2 regions of the Synechococcus sp. CB0205 genome follow, and region 2 is predicted to be linked to the other one. Evidence: predicted binding sites of a transcription regulator. Region 2 holds the regulator's gene; the other holds the start of a gene.

Region 1 (3,409 bases), on a different contig from region 2:
GGTGATGCGGCGGGCGGTACCCAGCATCTCCAGCTTGGCGTTCTCCAGCTTGAGGCCGGCGTCCTCGGTGATCAGCTGACCGTTGGTCAGAACAGCAATGTCCTCGAGCATGGCCTTACGGCGATCGCCGAAGCCAGGGGCCTTCACAGCCGCCACGTTCAGGACGCCACGCAGACGGTTGACCACCAGGGTGGCCAGGGCTTCCTTCTCGATGTCCTCAGCGATGATCAGCAGAGGCTTGCCGGTGCGAGCGATCTGCTCGAGCACGGGCACCAGGTCCTGGACCAGACCGATCTTCTTGTCGGTCAGCAGGATGTAGGGCTCCTCCAGAACCGCTTCCATCCGCTCGGTGTCGGTGGCGAAGTAAGGGGAGATGTAGCCCTTGTCGAAGCGCATGCCTTCGGTGACCTCCAGCTCGGTGGTCATCGACTTGCCTTCCTCGAGGGAGATCACACCCTCTTTGCCGACCTTGTCCATGGCGTCGGCAATCATGCGGCCGACTTCCTCGTCGTTGCCGGCGGAGATGGTGCCGACCTGGGCGATGGCGTTGGAGTCGCTGATGGGCTTGGCGTTCTCCTTGATCTTCTCGACCAGGAATTCAGCTGCCTTATCGATGCCCTTCTTCAGGGTGATGGCGTTGGCGCCAGCAGCAACGTTGCGCAGACCGGACTTGACCATGGCGTGGGCCAGGACGGTCGCGGTGGTGGTGCCGTCACCGGCGGCGTCATTGGTCTTGGAGGCGGCCTGACGGATCAGGGCGACACCGGTGTTCTCGATGTGATCCTCGAGCTCGATCTCCTTGGCGATGGTAACGCCGTCGTTGATGATCTGAGGAGCGCCGAACTTCTTCTCGAGAACGACGTTGCGGCCCTTAGGACCAAGGGTCACGGCAACGGACTCAGCCAGGATGTCGATGCCTTTTTCGAGGGCGCGGCGGGCCTGCTCGTTGTAAATAATGCGCTTAGCCATGGGAGGCGAATCTCGCGGTAGGGGTGGTTAGAAGACGGTGTTGAGGCTCAGTTGACGACAGCCAGGATGTCCTTCTCGGAGAGGAGCACGTACTCGTCGCTGCCGAGCTTGATGTCGGTGCCGGCGTACTTGCTGTAGAGCACCTTGTCGCCAACGCTCACTTCAGGAGCCTGACGAGAACCGTCGTCGTTGCGCTTGCCGGGGCCCACCTGAACCACCTCGCCCACCTGGGGCTTTTCTTTGGCGGTGTCGGGCAGAAGGATGCCACCGGCAGTCTTCTCTTCGGACTCAGAGACCTTGATGAAGATGCGATCGCCCAGGGGCTTGACGGTGGAAACGCTTAGGGAAACAGCAGCCATGGATGGAATTCGGGTTGGTTGGCGAAACCATTGGCATGGCGCCAGAGACGCTGCCAGGGTCGCGGCGTAAAAACGCCTAGGAACGCGAGTTAGCACTCACATCCCCTGAGTGCCAAGTTATGGGCGCGCTTCCCGAGTCCACAACCACCCCGCGGGGCGGGTGACCGAACAGGGCAGGGGAGGGGTGACGGGGTGCAGGGGCGCGGTGGTATGTTTGCGCCGCTTCAGGCGGGCTGCGTCCCGCTGTGCGTCCTGCGACTTCTCCTTTAAATGGCTGCTGCTACTGCCACCGGCACCAAAGGCATCGTCCGGCAGGTGATCGGACCGGTGATCGACGTTGAATTCCCGGCCGGCAAGCTGCCAAAGATCTATAACGCTCTCCGCATCGAGGGCAAAAACTCGGCTGGTCAAGACGTTGCTCTGACCGCTGAGGTTCAACAGCTGCTCGGCGACCACCGCGTCCGCGCCGTCGCCATGAGCGGCACCGACGGCCTGGTCCGCGGCATGGGCGCTCTGGACACCGGTGCTCCGATTTCCGTTCCCGTGGGTGAGGCCACCCTCGGCCGCATCTTCAACGTGCTCGGTGAGCCCGTTGATGAGCAGGGCCCGGTGAACACCACCACCACCGCCCCCATCCACCGCGAAGCTCCCAAGCTGACCGACCTCGAGACCAAGCCCAAGGTGTTCGAGACCGGCATCAAGGTGATCGACCTGCTGGCTCCCTACCGCCAGGGCGGAAAAATCGGCCTCTTCGGCGGTGCCGGCGTGGGCAAGACCGTGTTGATCCAGGAGCTGATCAACAACATCGCTAAAGAGCACGGCGGTGTGTCCGTGTTCGGTGGCGTGGGTGAGCGCACCCGCGAGGGCAACGACCTCTACGAGGAATTCAAGGAATCCGGCGTGATCAACGCCGAGGACCTCTCCAAGTCGAAGGTGGCCCTCTGCTACGGCCAGATGAACGAGCCCCCCGGCGCCCGCATGCGCGTCGGTCTCTCGGCTCTGACCATGGCTGAGCACTTCCGCGACGTGAACAAGCAGGACGTGCTGCTGTTCGTCGACAACATCTTCCGCTTCGTTCAGGCCGGCTCCGAAGTCTCCGCACTGCTGGGCCGCATGCCTTCCGCTGTGGGCTACCAGCCCACCCTCGGCACCGACGTCGGTGAGCTGCAGGAGCGCATCACCTCCACCCTCGAGGGTTCCATCACCTCGATTCAGGCTGTGTACGTGCCTGCGGACGACCTGACCGACCCCGCACCGGCTACCACCTTTGCTCACCTGGACGCCACCACCGTGCTGAGCCGCGGCCTGGCTTCCAAGGGCATCTACCCCGCTGTGGATCCCCTGGATTCCACCAGCACCATGCTCCAGCCCTCCGTTGTGGGTGACGAGCACTACCGCACCGCCCGCGCTGTGCAGTCCACCCTGCAGCGCTACAAGGAGCTCCAGGACATCATTGCGATTCTGGGTCTGGACGAACTGTCCGAAGACGACCGTCGCACCGTGGACCGCGCCCGCAAGATCGAGAAGTTCCTCTCCCAGCCCTTCTTCGTGGCTGAGATCTTCACCGGCATGCCCGGTAAGTACGTGAAGCTCGAGGACACCATCAAGGGCTTCAACATGGTTCTCTCCGGTGAACTGGATCACCTGCCCGAGGCTGCCTTCTATCTGGTGGGCAACGTCGACGAAGTGAAGGCCAAGGCGGCCAAGATCCAAGCCGACGCCAAAGGTTGATCCGGAGCGTTAGCTGATGTCTCTCACCCTCCGCGTTCTGGCTCCAGACCAGAGCGTCTTCGACGGCCCTGCCGACGAAGTGATCCTTCCCTCCACCACGGGCCAACTGGGCATTCTTCCCGGTCACGTCTCCCTGCTCACCGCCCTCGACTACGGGGTGCTGCGTGTGCGCGAGAACAACGACTGGAAAGCCATCGCCCTCCAGGGTGGTTTTGCCGAGATCGAAGCGGATGAAGTCACCGTCCTGGTGAACACCGCTGAACTCGGTAGCGCTATCAACGCCGACGAAGCCAACAAAGAACTGGAAGCCGCCACCGCTGCTGCCAACCAGTTCGAAGGTCAGGCCGCCA
Region 2 (3,409 bases):
TCTCCCACTCCAGGCCGCCACGACGGCCCTGAACCTGCTGGAGCAGCAGCTGCCCGCCGCCAAGCGCTCCGAGCAACGGCCGGCGCTGGCCCGGGGGATCGAACCCAGCCCCCCGGCCTTGCGGAAGGAGCTGAGGATCGAGCAGGTGCAGTTCCGCTACCCGGGTGGTGGCGGCCTGGACGGACTCAACCTGACGATCCCCGCCAACAGCTCCCTTGCCCTGGTGGGCCCCAGCGGCGGCGGGAAAAGCACCGTGCTTCGACTGCTGCTGCGGCAAATCGAGCCCCAGCGCGGTGGCCTGCGGGTCGATGGCGTGCCCTTGAGCACCACCGACCGGGGCGCCTGGCTTGAGCAGGTGGCGTTGGTCCCGCAGGAGACCGTCCTGTTCGATCTCTCGATCGCGGACAACATCCGCCTGGGCCGGCTCGATGCGTCCGATCAGGAGGTCCTCGATGCAGCCCTAGCCGCCGAGCTCGGGGAACTGATTCAGTCCCTACCCAACGGCCTCCAGACCCCGGTCGGCTCCGGTGGCGGGCGCCTCTCCGGTGGCCAGAAACAACGGATCGCCATTGCCCGGGCGATCGTGCGCAACCCCCAGCTGCTGCTGCTGGATGAAGCCACCAGCGCCCTCGATCCCAGCACCGAAGAAGCAATCAACACCACACTGCGTCGCTTGAGCGAGGGCCGCACGGTGGTCTCCGTGCTGCACAGGCTGCGGGCCGCTGCGGCCATGGACCAGATCGCCGTGATCGATCAAGGCCAAGTGGTGGAGCTCGGCCACCACAACGATCTGTTGGCCGCTGGCGGGCTCTATGCCTCCTTCTGGCACCGGCAGATGAGCGGCTTCAACCTGGAGCTGGGGCAACGGGTCCGGATCACGCCCGAGCGCCTGGCCACCATCCCCCTGTTCCACGGCGTCGATCCCAAGCTGCTGCGTTGGCTGGCCTCGGAATTCGTCAGCGATCGGATCCGCCATGGCGAGGAGGTCTTCCGCGAAGGGGACGCCCCGGACGCCTTCTATGTGGTGGTGGCCGGCACCTTGGAGGTGCTGCAGAACGATCTCTGGGGCGGGACTCCGATCAAACAGGGGCTGGTGGAGGAGGGGGACTTCTTCGGCGACGCAGGCCTGATCGAGGACCACCCCCGGGCCGTCACCGTGCGGGCGCGGGGAGACGGACTGCTGCTGCGGCTCGACCGGGATCGCTTCCTGGATTTGCTCGATCAGGACCCGGACTACCGCCGCTTTTTCCTGCATTCAGCCCGCGCTAGCGTGTAGGCCCCGTAGCATCCGCAAAGCGGCATCAGTGCACCGTTTTGCAGCCCCTGCCCCGACGGCAACAGCAGGTGCTTCAGGCGACGGTGCAGCACTACGTCGACACCACGGAGCCCGTGGGCAGCCAAACCCTGGTGCGGCGCTTTGACCTCCAGGCCAGCCCAGCCACGGTGCGCTCCGCCATGGGAGCCCTGGAGCAGCGGGGCCTGCTCACCCAACCGCACACCTCCGCCGGCCGCGTTCCGAGCCAACTGGGGTATCGCCACTACGTGGACTGCCTCCTGCCCGCCCCCGGTGCCGCCGCCAATCAACTCAACCGTGAGCTCACGGGGTTGAGCCTGCAATGGGCCGCCTTGGATGACCTGCTGCTGCAGCTCGCCCGCCGCCTGGCCGACCTCACGGGCCTGATGAGCCTGATCACCCGGCCCCAGGAGATGGGGGGACGCCTCGAGACGGTCCGGCTGGTCCCAAGCGACGACCGGTTACTGGTGCTGCTCGTGGAAAAGGGGGCCGCCGCCAGTTGTCTCAACCTGCGGATGCCCGAGGAACTGGGTGCCCAGGTGCCAGCCCTGGAGCGCTGGGCCAGCGATCAACTCCAGGGGGGTACTGGTCGCCTGAACTGGAAGGCACTCCCCAGCCAACTGGGAAGCAGCGGCGAATTGCTGCGGCAGGGCCTCAGCAGCCACAACCTGGCCCGGGGCAACAGCAGCGAAGGCGCCGTCAGCCTCGGGGTGGCGGGACTGCTTGGCCAACCGGAATTCCAACGCAGCTCCAGCCTGAAACCGCTGCTGCAACTTGTGGAGCTGGAGCCCCAACAGGTTCTGCGCAGCAAGGCCGCCAGCGGCAGGGGCGGGGTCTGGATTGGCTCAGAGCACCCCCATCCCGCCCTGCAGGACTGCGCAGTGGTGCAAGCCAGCTACGGCAACGACGGCCACGTCGCCCTGATCGGCCCCATGCGCATGGCCTACTCCACCGCTCGTTCAGCGGTGGAGAGCGTCGCGGGCTACCTCGATCGGCTGCTCAGCTGAGGGCGCTGCCCAGGCGGTCGGCAACCGTGTTGACGTCCTTGTCGCCGCGGCCGGAGAGGTTGAGCACCACCTCGCTCCCTGGGGCCAGGGTGGGGCAGAGCTTGTCGAGCCAGGCAAAGGCGTGGGCGGTCTCCAAGGCCGGGATGATGCCCTCCAGCTGGCAGAGCAGCTGCAGAGCATCGAGGGCCTCCGCATCCGTAACGGCGCCGTACTCAGCCCGGCCGATGGTCTTGAGATAGCTGTGCTCAGGGCCCACACCGGGGTAATCCAGGCCGGCACTGATGGAGTGCGCCTCCTGCACCTGCCCCTCCTCGTCCTGGAGCAGCAGGCTCATCGCCCCGTGCAACACACCTACGCGACCCTCGGTAATGGTGGCGGCATGGCGACCGGTGGGAACGCCATCGCCGGCCGCTTCCACGCCGATCAAGCGGACGTCGGTGTCCTGGACAAAGGGGTGGAACAGACCCATGGCATTGGAGCCCCCACCAACGCAGGCCACCAGGACATCGGGGTTACGGCCAAAGGCCTCATGGCACTGGCGCTTGGTCTCCTCGCCGATCACGGCATGGAAATCGCGCACCAGCATCGGGAAGGGATGGGGGCCTGCGACGGAACCCAGGATGTAGTGGGTCGTCTCAACGTTGGTGACCCAATCGCGGATCGCCTCACTGGTGGCGTCCTTCAAGGTGGCGGTGCCAGCGGTGACGGGCTGAACCGTTGCCCCCAGCAGACGCATCCGGAAGACGTTCAGGGCCTGACGGCGCATGTCCTCGGCTCCCATATAGACGACGCACTCGAGGCCAAAGCGCGCACAGACCGTGGCGGTAGCCACACCGTGCTGGCCCGCACCGGTTTCGGCAATGATCCGCTTTTTGCCCATCCGCAGGGCCAGGAGTGCCTGGCCCAGGGCGTTGTTGATCTTGTGGGCGCCGGTGTGATTGAGGTCTTCGCGCTTCAACCAAATGCGCGGGCCGCCCTCGGCGCGGCGGTAGTGCTCGCTCAGCCGTTCCGCTTCGTAGAGGGGGGTCGGCCGGCCGACGTAGTTGCGCAGCAGGTGATTGAGCCGCTCCGTGAACGCGGGATCCTTCCAGGCTTCTGCAGCGGCCCG

The links. Region 2 encodes HrcA, which represses chaperone genes, less so after heat shock. Its sites were predicted from a motif close to TTAGCACTCNNNNNNNNNGAGTGCTAA; they were not measured.
Region 1: the regulator HrcA is predicted to act here: its motif matches at 1,418-1,444, upstream of groES (co-chaperone GroES).

What each region holds. Positions count from the first base shown of each region.
Region 1 is NZ_ADXM01000035.1:12,454-15,862, reverse strand. Features, by position in the region: gene groL (chaperonin GroEL) at 1-969, opposite strand, end outside; gene groES (co-chaperone GroES) at 1,017-1,328, opposite strand; gene atpD (F0F1 ATP synthase subunit beta) at 1,599-3,059, shown strand; gene atpC (ATP synthase F1 subunit epsilon) at 3,076-3,409, shown strand, end outside.
Region 2 is NZ_ADXM01000013.1:39,861-43,269, forward strand. Features, by position in the region: gene CB0205_RS0101210 (ABC transporter transmembrane domain-containing protein) at 1-1,276, shown strand, start outside; gene CB0205_RS0101215 (heat-inducible transcriptional repressor HrcA) at 1,315-2,301, shown strand; gene trpB (tryptophan synthase subunit beta) at 2,294-3,409, opposite strand, start outside.